3 regions of the Alteromonas sp. AWJ4_199 genome follow, and region 2 is predicted to be linked to each of the others. Evidence: predicted binding sites of a transcription regulator. Region 2 holds the regulator's gene; each other region holds the start of a gene.
What was found. Region 2 encodes FNR, which switches genes on or off when oxygen is low (the NO sensors DNR and NnrR bind a similar motif). Its sites were predicted from a motif close to TTGATCTAGATCAA; they were not measured.
Positions count from the first base shown of each region.

Region 1 (4,288 bases), 2.3 Mb from region 2:
TCTGTCAATAACCGCATACTTGCGATTTGCAGCGCGTACTACAATACATTTTTTGTCATCGTCTAATGCGTTAAAGCGCTCGACAAAATCAGCTGCCTCATCACTCAAAAGCATGCTGTTCGCACCTTCAAAGAACTTAAGGAACTCGTGAAAATGTGTGAGGTAATAACGTGGCGGTAAATCTTTTCGCATGAGGTATCTTTGGCTATGAAAACACCAATAGTGTATATTTATACAGCCAAGTTAATCAAATTAAATCCATATCGAATGTATTTAAAGTCTACTGGCCGTTATTAGACCAAGCCCTTTATTAAACACGTACTCTTTGTTTAGACACCCACTGAAAGAACGTTGAAAGCTGCTCGTCATCTAGTAAACGTTGTAAATTGAAGTAGTGCTTGGCCAATGTCATCTCATCATAAAAGCGATGTATGCCGCTATGGCACTGCCTACAAATATAGATACCGTCCTGCAGTTCGGCTTTGCTAAAGTGCTTTTTGAAATAGGTGCGTCGGTGCATTTTTTTCGGGATAAGGTGATGATAAGTCAGGCGCGTTTCTCTATTACAACACGGGCAGTTTCCTACTTTATTTGCCACACCATCACCTCTATTCATTCACCTTACTGCTGTTTATTAGGGCTCATCATCAAGACTTTCATTTAATAATGGCTATTGCGATTGCCTCGGCGCGTTCTTTTCATAAACAACGGGGTATTTTGCTAAAGAAAATCCACTCGTCTTAGCATTACGTAATAAACACTATTCATGATTAATAAGGCAATGAAATATGAGCTTAACCCGTTCCATGGGCTTCTCCTGCCCTTACTGTATGGCGCCTAACGACGTTGAAATAGATGAAGTTAACGATGTGGGTCAAGTCCAAGTACTCGACTGTCAGGTGTGCTGCCAACCCATAGAGTTGACCACGTATCAGCATGGTGACGACATTCAAATTGAGGCAGAACGAGAAAATGACTAAGCAGTTTACACGCAGCGATATTGACGAACTTGCTCAGCGATACCGAGCTAATCTAGTCAACAGTTTATCTGGCTTTAAGTCGGCTACTTTGGTGGGTACCACAAACGGGAACACCAACAATTTAGCCATTGTAAGCTCTATCGTTCATGTCGGTGCTAACCCACCACTTATAGGCATGATCATGCGCCCACATACTGTGGTAAGAGATACCCTTAGCAATATAAAGCAACAGGGCTTTTATACGCTAAATCACGTGTCGACTGATTGGGTCGATAAAGCACACCAAACATCTGCCCGTTATGTCCCTGATGAAAGCGAATTTGAAGCAGTGGGTTTAACACCGCTGTTTAGCGAGTCATTTAGTGCGCCGTTTGTTAAAGAAAGTGAAATCAAGATGGGCTTAAAGGTGGCGCAACATTTAAAACTGCTTAACGAAACCGAAATGGTTATTGGAGAGATTCAAGAGCTTCATATGCCAGAGAGCATTATTGATGAAGACGGATACGCCGATATAGAAAAAGCAAACACTGCCTGTATTTCTGGATTAGATAGCTATCATAGCACTAAGCGTGTTGCACAGTTTGCCTACGCCAAACCCGGAGTCCCCCTAGCTAAAAAATGAACTTGTAGCAGATAGAAGGGTCTGATAATTACTATCGGGTATTATTACTCTGAAGTTTATTTAATCTAGATCAAGTGAAAATAAGACATTTCATTCGATCTTTTTTCAAAAAGAGATAGTATTTAAACATTACACAAAACCTGCCTCTTTGGGCAGGTTTTTGCGTTTAAGACACTGAATAAAAAAGAATCATTATCGTTTCTATCTCTTAAGGAGAATGTTATGAAATCTGTAAACCGCCGTGACTTTTTAAAACTGTCTGGCTCTACAGTTATCGGTCTTACATTAGGTGGTGTAGCGTTACGTGCACAAGCTCAAGAACAATTGAGCGCTGATGACCCAACTGCGAAAGCATTAAACTACACACCGTCTTCAACCGTTGAAGGTGCAAAATGTGCAAACTGCATGTACGTGCAGGGAGCCGATGGCGAACAATATCGCCCTTGTAACATTTTCCCTAACAAGCTGGTTAACGCTGATGGCTGGTGTAGCGCGTGGGTTAAAAAGCCAGGCTAAACCATCACTCGCAGCTACATAAACAGCATACATAAATAGAAAAAGCCCCCGATAAGTATCGGGGGCTTTTTAGTTTCAATACTGCTTAACGGACTACACATTCAAACCACGTGCTTTTATCTAGCGGCTCTCATTTAGTCCATTCTGGATGCCCTTTAAGCTCGGATCATCAAAACGTGTAGGTAAAAGGCCGGGCTTAATGAAAAAGCCATGTTTAGCTTCAAAGACTTTACCTATTTTCAGCACATTTTCATCCTGCCACTTACCTCCGATAAAGCTAATGCCTACTGGAAGGCCTTTCACTTCACCCGCCGGTACTGTGAGATGTGGATACCCCGCTACAGCGGCTAGATAGCCTATACCAATGAAACCCGCTGGCGAATGATCGCCATACACACCGTCAATTAAAAATGAAGGGCTATTTGAAGGTGCAACTAATACATCGACATTGTGTTTTGCTAGCAATGCGTCAATACCATTTTTGCCCGCTGTATCTTGAATAAGACTTAGGGCGCTGTGATACGCTTCGCTATCAATAGGCGCCGCGTCTAGCGACTTTTCAAAAATATCTTGGTTGAATAACGCTAGCTCTCGCTCGGTTTGGTTGTTAAAAGCGATAAGCTCAGATAAATTTCTTACGGGGATCTCTGCTGGCGATCCCGACAAATATTCGTTGATGCTGTGATGGAATTCGCTGAGTAAAACATTGTAAGAGTCGGCCCAAAATGAATCAGGCTGTGAAAAATCACTAATATCCACCAGCGTAGCACCCGATGCTTTCAACTGATTTAGCGCGCTTTCGTAGACGTCAAGTACATGAGGGTTATCACCTTGACGATACCTGACAACGCCAATGCGCTTGCCTTTTAAATCTGTTGCCAACATTTCCGATGAAGGCATGTCAGGTCGATGGGAAGCTGTGTTTTCAGTAGCACTATCACTTGCATCTTCGCCCGCCATTACCGCTGTCATCAGCCATGCGTCTTGAACGTTGGATGTCATGGGTCCAGCCGTATCTTGGCTGAATGAAATGGGTACAATGTGCGTTCTTGAAAGTAAACCAACGGTTGGCTTAAAGCCCACTACACCGTTAATAGATGCCGGGCAGATTATAGAGCCATTGGTTTCAGTACCTACGGCAAGTGACGCTAATCTAAGTGACATTGCTGCGCCCGAGCCAGACGATGAACCGCATGCGCTTCTCGATAATATGTGAGGGTTACGGGTTAGTCCCCCTACTGCACTCCAACCGCTTATCGATGATTCAGAACGAAAATTTGCCCACTCGGACAGGTTAGTCTTGCCAAGAATGATCGCGCCCGCTGCTTTTAGCTTCGCCACAATGGGGGCGTCTCGTCCGGTGTCGTTATTAATAAGCGCCATAGAGCCTGCCGTTGTGGGCATTTCTGCGCTCTCTATATTGTCTTTTAAAAGTACAGGGATACCGGCTAACGGGCCTAATTCCGCTCCACTGGCAAATTGTTTATCAATTGAATTAGCGTCTGCTAATGCATTGGGGTTTAGTGCTAAAACGCTATTTGTCTTTTCATCTAACTCATTAATTCGAGCTAAATACCCGCTCACAAGCTCTGCCGATGTAGTATCGCCATTAGCGATAGCTTGAGCCTGCAGGTATGCTGGCTCATCTAGCCACTTTTTATTATCGCTATCTTCACGGTGCGCTTGCGACACACAGGCGGTGCACAGCAAGGTTACAGCCAGTAAATACCACTGTTTCAACATAGAGCTTTCCTTAACGCATTGTTTTTATGAAAACGTTCTTATGCCATGACCTTTTTACCATCATCCCTTATCTACGGTTAGGTAAAAAGTGACGGACATAAACGTATTGCTAGTTTGATATACGTTGAAACAAAAATGGTTCACTGTCTACACGATAAAATACGTATTTACAGTTTGGCGGACGCCTTTGGCAGCTTGTGAAGCAGATTATCAAGCTGATATTCATCGAGCAGTAATTGATACCGACCATCTGCAATAAAGCGATGAAGGGCTGAATTAAACTCTGCTCTCAGCTTTGGGTTGGGTATAGCCGCGCAATATATTGAGATAGGAAACAACTCGTGGAATACGGTTTCCTCTTCAACATAGGCGCTATTTTGAGACTTGAAGTAGTTGAAAATGTTTCTATCTAGAACAATCGCGTCCA
Region 1 is NZ_JBSWUR010000001.1:2,475,031-2,479,318, reverse strand. It holds gene ACXAER_RS10885 (exonuclease domain-containing protein) at 1-192, opposite strand, end outside; gene ACXAER_RS10880 (hypothetical protein) at 311-598, opposite strand; gene ACXAER_RS10875 (zinc ribbon domain-containing protein) at 789-980, shown strand; gene ACXAER_RS10870 (flavin reductase family protein) at 973-1,602, shown strand; gene ACXAER_RS10865 (high-potential iron-sulfur protein) at 1,825-2,118, shown strand; gene ACXAER_RS10860 (amidase) at 2,239-3,861, opposite strand; gene ACXAER_RS10855 (substrate-binding periplasmic protein) at 4,029-4,288, opposite strand, start outside.
Region 1: the regulator FNR is predicted to act here: its motif matches at 1,663-1,676, upstream of ACXAER_RS10865 (high-potential iron-sulfur protein).

Region 2 (4,288 bases):
TATGTTCGCCGTTATCGCTAACCAGTTTTGGCGGCATAGATTTAAGCTTGCCCCCGTGAAACATATTTAGGAAAAACGTTTCAAGCATATCGTCGCGGTGGTGACCTAATGCAATTTTAGTGGCGCCTAATTCTTTCGCCGTGCGGTATAAAATACCACGACGCAAACGAGAGCAAAGCGAACAAGTCGTTTTTCCTTCAGGAATTTTGTCTTTAACAATAGAGTAGGTGTCTTCTTCTACAATCTTGTAGTCAACGCCAATGCTGTCTAAGTACTCGGGCAAAATATGTTCAGGAAAACCAGGCTGCTTCTGGTCAAGATTTACCGCAATAATATCAAAATGAATAGGCGCAATCTTCTTTAAAAACAATAAAATATCAAGCATGGTATAGCTGTCTTTACCGCCCGATAAACACACCATAACCTTGTCGTTGTTTTCAATCATACCGAAATCGCCAATGGCCTTACCCACGTTGCGACGAAGTCGTTTCTGAAGTTTGTTGAAGTTGTACTTTTGCTTACTTTGCGCGGCGTTTAACGTCGGCGCATCAGCACTGCTTGTGCCTAAACTCATAATTAACTAGCTTGGTTTGTGATAAAGGCGCCATTATACATTAAAGCGCCTTTTCGAGACTATGGCTGTGTTGTTAAATTTATCGAGAAGCGTTAAGTACTGATTTAAGCGTGTATGATTAACTCTCGGAATTAACCGCTAAATGCGCAGGTTTTTTAACGCCCATCGCCGATTCGCCATTTGTCGCCACCAAGTGTCTTGGTATTTAAGCGCAATTAAGTCGTTAACTACACGGTTATCGGTGATCCAAACCCATCTGGCTTAATCGCAAGTACGTCACAATTTAGTTCATCAATAACGTGCTCGGCAGTATTGCCAATAAGCGCCGCCGAAATACCAACCCGTCCCACGGTGCCTATTACAACTAACTCGGCATCGAGTGTTTTAGCCACTTGCGGGATAACTTTTTCAGGCAAGCCTTCTTTCACCACACATTTATTTTCTGCAATACCATATTTCAGCGCGTGACTACGCATTTCTTTCATATGATGATTTTTTACCGCATCGTGATATGTATCAGGGTCAAACTCTGGCACTTCAATGGCAATGTTAAGTGGAGTTGTAGGGTAGCTATTCACTAAATTAACGTTACCTTTCAACAAAGAAGCATAATCGTTAGCGATGATCGTAAGCTTGTCGTTTAACGCAGCATGCTCGTCATCTTCGCTGCCTACGTTTACTGCAGCTATAATTTCACCGCCTTCTGGCCAGTCGTGTTCTTTAACGAGCAGTACAGGGCGTGGGCACTTGCGCATTAGATGCCAGTCTGTAGGGGTAAAGATCACTGAGGCAAGGTCGTCATGTTTTTTAGTGGCTTTTACCACTAAGTCGATTTGGTTATTAAGGGCGTAATAAATAATCGACTCATAAGTACGGTTATTCCACTCAACCACAATATCGGTCTCTGAAAAGCCTTGTTCTTTTAGCTGGGCAGATAACCATTTGGCGTGCTCTTTTGTAACGGCATCGCGCATTGATTCACGTTCGTCGGGGCTAAGCATGGTTGTCATATCGTAAGACAAATCATATACCACCATCATAGCGGTAACCGTGGCGCCGGTTTTTGACGCAAGTTCATAGGCACGGCTTAGGGCAGGCTGGTTGTCACGTTCCGCGTCCACCACGGCAAGAATTCGTTTACACTCAATCATAACGTCTCCTCAACTACAAAGCTTTGTATGGCTGTCGACATCGATATTGTTTCAAAACCGTTTACATTAACTATAAACGACATTTAGAAAAACGTGAGTTGTTTTCGATCAAGGATTAAATAATTCGTTGATAAAAAAAGGGCCAATTCAAATGTTACGGGAGCTTTAACGCCCAATGGATGGATATCGTGTAACCCAGTGAGGGAATACAGTGAAACTTTAAAGGTTAAAACTAAAAAGCGCGCATGTAGCGCGCTAAAGATACCAGAAGAATAAATTAACCGTTACAGACTACGCTAGGGCCATTTAACGCCTCTAACTTGGTATTTAACCGATCAAAATCCAAAATAGAGATCAATTTACCGTCAACCTTGATAATGTTTTCCTTCTGAAAACGGCTCAGTAAACGGCTAATGGTTTCTATCGTTAAGCCTAAATAGTTTCCAATTTCGTTGCGCGTCATGGTTAAGTGGAATTCTCTATGGGAAAAGCCGCGTTCCTCAAAGCGCTGAGAAAGATGTGAGATAAAATATAATAAACGCTCTTCTGCAGTACGCTTGTTTAAAAGCATGATCATGTCGTGATCTTGTTTTATTTCAGCGCTCATGAAGCTCATGATCTGGTGGCGCAGCTTTGGAAATTGCACTGACATTTCGTCGAGAGTCTCGTAGGGAAGCTCACACACCATGGCTGTTTCTAGCGCAGAGGTGTAGCTTTGGTGTTTGTTCTCTCTTAATGCATCGAAACCGATAATGTCACCAGGAAAGTGGAAACCGGTAATCTGTTCTTCACCTTCGGTATTAGTCACAAATGATTTGAATGAACCGGTTCTCACTGCAAATAGAGAACGGAATTTATCACCAGTTTGAATCAGAGTGTCACCTTTATGAAGCGGCTTCTTGCGTTCAATAATATCGTCAAGAGATTCGATTTCTGTTTTGTTTAACGCCACCGGTAAACACAGGTGACTGAAACTACAGTTTTGACAGTGAATAGAAAATTGGCTTCCTTTGCTCATAATGCACGCTCTGTAAAAGAATACCCGACAATAATACACCCATTTTTAAACGATTGCGCTATGAATAAGATAAGCGGCATATATGGCCATTATTCCTGCAATAATTTGTTTAACATGGTTATGTTGAAAACATCGAACTATATACTGGCTACCAGCGCTTGCGGCGAGCAAGGTGGGTAATGTACCTAAACCGAAGAAGAACATAATGCCAGCGCCTTCTAGCGCATTCCCCGCCGCGAGAGACCAGGTAAGTGTGGAATACACCAACCCGCAAGGAAGCCAACCCCAAATAAAACCATAGGGAATAGCGCTAAAAGGGGTTTTAAAAGGTAAAAAACGCTTAGATAATGGCTGCAGTTTGGAAAATAAACCTTTTCCTGCGTTTTCCAACACCGTTAAACCCGTCCACCATTTGCCTAAATAACAGGCCAGCAACAACAGCATAAGGCCGCTTAGCAAGGATAGGGCATAGTTGGCAAGGGGCACGTAGTCGGCTGCTATTTTGCCAAGCGCCCCGGTTATTGCTCCGGCGATGGTGTAGCTCACTATACGTCCCATGTTATAGGCAAGGGTATAGGGTAGTGCTGAAGCGCCTTTAGGCGATACCATCCTTAGCGCAGCGACAATTCCACCGCACATTCCCACACAGTGAACTCCGCCGGCTAAGCCGATAAGAAAGGCAGAGAAGTAGTTAATCCCTTCCATTTGGCGCTTGGCTTTTGTCTACTTTATTGTCTTGAAGTTGCTTGCGTTGCTCAGCTAGCTTTTTTTCTTCTGGCGGAAGGTCATCGTCAAATAGAATACTGTACCCCTGACGGTCTAGATCCTCGAATTGATTAGTTTTCACCGCCCAAAAGAATATCACGATAGCGACAGCGACTATGATAATGGCGATTGGAATTAATACGTAAATAATACTCATGCTATTTGCTCAAAAGTCGCGTTGAGTTTGTGACTACAATAATACTGCTTAACGACATACCAACAACAGCCATCCACGGTGAAAGTAGGCCAGACACGGCGAAAGGCAGAATCAAAACGTTGTAACCTACCGACCATCCTATATTTTGTCTAATTTTTTGCTTCACTTGGTGAGCGGTTTTAATCAGTTCAGGTACAGAAAGTAGCTGATCGCCAAGTAATATGACATCAGCAGCAGTTTTAGCCACGTCTGTGGCATTACCCACTGCAATTGCCACATCAGCGCTGGCAAGAACGGGCGCGTCGTTAATACCGTCACCCATCATCATCACTTTCGCGCCAGATTGCTGCATAGCCTGTACAGCATCGTATTTCTGCTCTGGTGTGAGCCCACCTTTAGCTGTTGATATTGGCAAGGAAGCGGTAAGAGCGTCCACGTTTTGTTGTGTATCGCCACTTAATACTGCAAGGGTGTGACTTTTTGCCAGAATATTTAAGGTTTCTTGAGTATCCTCTCGCAACGTGTCGCTTACCTCAAACGCCGCCATAATACGGCCCTTCACCGTGAGAAAGACATTGGCTGACGGATAATCCTTAAGAAGATTTTGTTGTGATTCGTGGACA
Region 2 is NZ_JBSWUR010000001.1:213,848-218,135, reverse strand. It holds gene ttcA (tRNA 2-thiocytidine(32) synthetase TtcA) at 1-574, opposite strand, end outside; gene uspE (universal stress protein UspE) at 802-1,725, opposite strand; gene fnr (fumarate/nitrate reduction transcriptional regulator Fnr) at 2,003-2,743, opposite strand; gene ACXAER_RS00900 (sulfite exporter TauE/SafE family protein) at 2,789-3,448, opposite strand; gene ccoS (cbb3-type cytochrome oxidase assembly protein CcoS) at 3,435-3,665, opposite strand; gene ACXAER_RS00890 (heavy metal translocating P-type ATPase) at 3,667-4,288, opposite strand, start outside.

Region 3 (4,288 bases), 230 kb from region 2:
GCTACGGCTTCTAGCTGATAGCGATGTAACAAGTAAATGGGCACTAAAGCATTTTCGAGCGACGACAAGCTGCTGTTTGGGCTCAACGTATCTAAACCCAAATTGGCTAACGCCAGTTCGCGCACTTGTGAAATTTCATCGAAGGCATCTAGCGGGTTACTACCGTTTTCCCACATATGACCATTTGCTGACGCATGACGGCTACTGCGGGTATCTGGGTCTGATTTAAAGCTTAACCCTTCATTACGACCTTTAACGATAATTTTTGCCAAAGCTTCGGCTTCTTCTACGTCGCTGGCAAAGTCTTGATAGCCATACGCTACGGCGTGAATATCCCATGCGCCTATGCCTTTGTCATACGCGCCTTCAAGGCTAATTTTGCCGTTTTTAATGCTTATTTTAGGGTGAGGATAATCCATTACCGACGCACGGTTATTTTCACTTGCCGCAAAGTTGTGCGCTATGCCTAGTGTGTGCCCTACTTCGTGAGCAGAAAGCTGCCTAATGCGATCCAGCGCCATTTCTTGCTGCAAAGTGGTGTCGGTGTTGCCGTCTTTAAATGGGCTGGTTAGGCCAAGGGCAATTAAATAATCTTGCCTTACACGCAGCGAACCTAAAGTAACGTGACCTTTGATAATTTCCCCCGTACGCGGGTCGACAACCGACGAACCGTACGACCAGCCCCGCGTTGCGCGATGTACCCAGTTAATAACGTTGTAGCGCACGTCCATAGGGTCGGCACCTTCAGGCAATACTTTTACCTGAAACGCGTCTTTGTAGCCTGCAGCTTCATAGGCTTGGTTCCACCAGCTTGCTCCCTCTTTAAGCGCGGTCATCACCGGCTCTGGGATACCTGGGTCTAGGTAATACACAATTGGCTCCACTGCTTCGCTCATTGCTGCATGGGGCGTTTTCTTGTTTAAGCGATGGCGGGTAATAAAACGCTGCTCAGTAGGTTCACTAATAGGTGTTGAGTAATCGAAATAGCTAAATTTCCAATAGCCTGAATATGGGTGGTACTCCCTAGGCGTATAGTTGTCGTCAGGCAGTGCCACAAAGGAATGATGTAAGTGCACCGACACGCTTTCTGGGTCGGGGGTAACTTGCTGAACGTATTCACCCGGCTTTTTGCCAGCAAAAGTGACTAACGCTTCTAGCTCAGTGTTCTTTTCAAAGGCTTTGGTTTTAGGTAAGTACACCCCGCTTCGCATTTTATCTACGCTAAAGCTACCTTGATTGGTGCGCGCCATGCGGTTAACGATACCGTGAATATCACTTAATAAAAAAGGCGTGTAATCTATAAGGCTGGCGTTATCGCTTTTCGCTACCAGCATAAAACCTGCAATAACCGAATCGGCAAACGCTTCATCAATGCTTTGCTTTTCAGCGTCGCTGCCGTGGGCCGCTCGATATTTGGTGTTATGCTGCTTTAATAAAACCTTGTTACCAAACTTTTCGAAGCTTACCAAACGGGTTTCGCCAAGCTGTCCGCGATCGAGGCCAATGTCGTTCGAGCCTACACCGTAGGGCAAGCTGCTTTGAAACAAATATTCGGCGTTACCTGTTGGCACCGCTAAATACACTTTGTCACTTTCATCGTCATAGTAAACAGGAATTAGACCGTCTTTTTTGGTCATATCGCTAGTGAATTCACCAATGCTTGGCAGCGCGGCCCAAGCTGAAGACGTAGACACAACAAATAATACCGTAATCGCAATAACCGATTTGCCGGAGGCTTTTATTTGTCGCGCCGCTTTATGAAAAATGTTCAATTGCAGCATGCAGTTAGTCCTTATTATTGTGAATTTCTAGCCTACCCTACCTGGCGGCTTTTGCCCATGGTGATTCGTCGTTTTAGTGCGTCAATTAAGGTGATTGATTATTTTGCTATAAGTTCTCACTACATTTGTCTTAGTGCAATTGCCTTGCTGCTCAGTCTAATATGCAGAAATAATTTGATCTCCATCAACCCCTTGCCTGATTTGCCTTGAGGGCCTCACGGTGTACTTATAGAATCCGCCGCCTTGTTAAAGGCGTCTAGTAGCGGTTTTTATATATGACTTCAAACACTTCTTCTCGTAACAGCTCTTCAATTCAATGCGAAGATTCAGCGTTAAAACTTTCCGACCAAACGTTTAACGCACCAGAATTACTTGCTCCGGCAGGTAGCTTGCGCAATATGCGTTACGCTTTTGCCTATGGAGCAGACGCTGTTTATGCTGGTCAACCCCGCTACTCGCTACGCGTGAGAAATAACGAATTTAGCCTCGAAAACTTAGCGATAGGTATAGAAGAAGCGCATGCCCTAGGCAAGAAATTCTACGTGGTGAGCAATATTGCCCCTCACAACAGCAAGCTTGGCACTTACCTTAATGATATTGCGCCGGTAATTACTATGAAACCTGACGCGCTAATTATGTCAGATCCCGGACTAATTATGATGGTGCGCGATGCATTCCCTCACATGCCAATTCATTTAAGTGTTCAGGCCAATGCTGTGAACTACGCCACGGTGAAGTTTTGGCAGAAACAAGGCATTGAGCGCGTTATTTTATCGAGAGAACTTTCACTTGAGGAAATTGAAACAATCCGCGAGCAAGTGCCAGACATGGAATTAGAAGTGTTTGTTCATGGCGCACTTTGCATGGCGTACTCCGGGCGCTGTTTATTGTCTGGCTACATGAATAAACGAGATCCTAATCAAGGCACTTGTACCAATGCTTGTCGTTGGTCTTATGATGTTAAGGCGGGAAGCGAAAACGAAATCGGTGATATCGTTCAAGCCACCGAAATTGATAAAGCCGTTTCGGCACCTCAAACGGTCATTCCCACCCTTGGTGAAGGCGCGCCAACTACTCATGCATTTATGTTAGAGGAAAAAGAAAAGCCCGGCGAATTGATGCCTGCCTTTGAAGACGAACATGGCACTTATATTATGAATTCAAAAGACTTGCGTGCCGTTCAGCATGTCGACCGTCTAACCAAAATGGGCGTGCATAGCTTAAAAATAGAAGGCCGCACAAAATCACACTACTACTGCGCTCGAACAGCGCAAGTTTATCGCAAAGCCATTGACGACGCAGTAGCAGGTAAACCCTTCGACAACTCGTTAATGGGAAGCTTGGAAACCTTGGCTCATCGAGGTTATACGGAAGGTTTCCTGCGTCGTCACTCACACCAAACGTATCAGAACTACGAATACGGGCATTCTGTCAGCGATAAACAGCAATTTGTTGGTGAAGTGCTAGGCCGCTGCGACGAAACTGGTTTTGCGATTATAGATGTTAAGAACAAATTCTGTGTAGGGGACTCGCTAGAACTGATGACACCAAGCAGAAACATTACCTTTGCGCTTAATGAAATGCTGGATAAGAAAAATCTTTATATTAGCGATGCCAAAGGTTCAGGGCACCAAGTTAGAATACCTCTACCTTGCGATGTAGACCTAGATTTTGCTCTACTGCTACGAAATCTGGATGAAGGCGTTGATACTCGTAACCCATTTCGCAAACCGGATAGTGCCGTAAAAAAACAGAGCATGAGCGAGGTATAATTCATGGCACTGCTTATTCTAGATAGCTGCATTAATTGCGATATGTGCGAACCTGAGTGCCCTAATTCAGCAATTAGCATGGGAAATAACGTGTACGAAATAGATGCTAATCGTTGTACCGAATGCGTGGGGCATTACGATGCCCCTACCTGCGTGGCAGTGTGCCCTATAGATGTCGTTAAACCAGACCCGAACAAGAAAGAAACGTTAGATGAGTTAGCTGAGAAATTTATACGTTTAACTACTTAGCAACGATGTAAGCCAACAGGTTAAACATACTATTCAAAGAATTTTCTTGAATCCTACTCAAGAGTGATCCCTAATTGCAGTACTGTTTGAACTGGCACAACTAATAAGGGTTTTGTTTTGAAGTTTGCCTCTCGTGCTACCGCTATCTCTCCGTTTCTTGCCATGGCCTATGGTGAAAAGGCCACGGCTCTAGAAAAGCAAGGTAAAGATGTTATTCGTCTTAATCTTGGTGAGCCTGATTTTGGCGCTCCCGAGCCTGTACTTACGGCAATGAAAGAAAGCTTGAATATTCCAGATTATCCTTATACGTCTGCGCTAGGTATGCCTGAGCTCCGAGAAGCCATAGCCCGCTTTTATGAAACTAAACACGGCGTAAAGGTAAGTCCTTCACGCGTGGTCGTAACCGCCGGCGCGTCTGGTGCTTTACTTTTGGCAAGTGCTGCCTTGGTTGAACCCGGCGATAACGTGATATTGGGCGATCCGTCT
Region 3 is NZ_JBSWUR010000001.1:443,583-447,870, forward strand. It holds gene ACXAER_RS02030 (zinc-dependent metalloprotease) at 1-1,781, opposite strand, end outside; gene trhP (prephenate-dependent tRNA uridine(34) hydroxylase TrhP) at 2,057-3,553, shown strand; gene ACXAER_RS02040 (YfhL family 4Fe-4S dicluster ferredoxin) at 3,557-3,802, shown strand; gene ACXAER_RS02045 (aminotransferase class I/II-fold pyridoxal phosphate-dependent enzyme) at 3,920-4,288, shown strand, end outside.
Region 3: the regulator FNR is predicted to act here: its motif matches at 1,956-1,969, upstream of trhP (prephenate-dependent tRNA uridine(34) hydroxylase TrhP).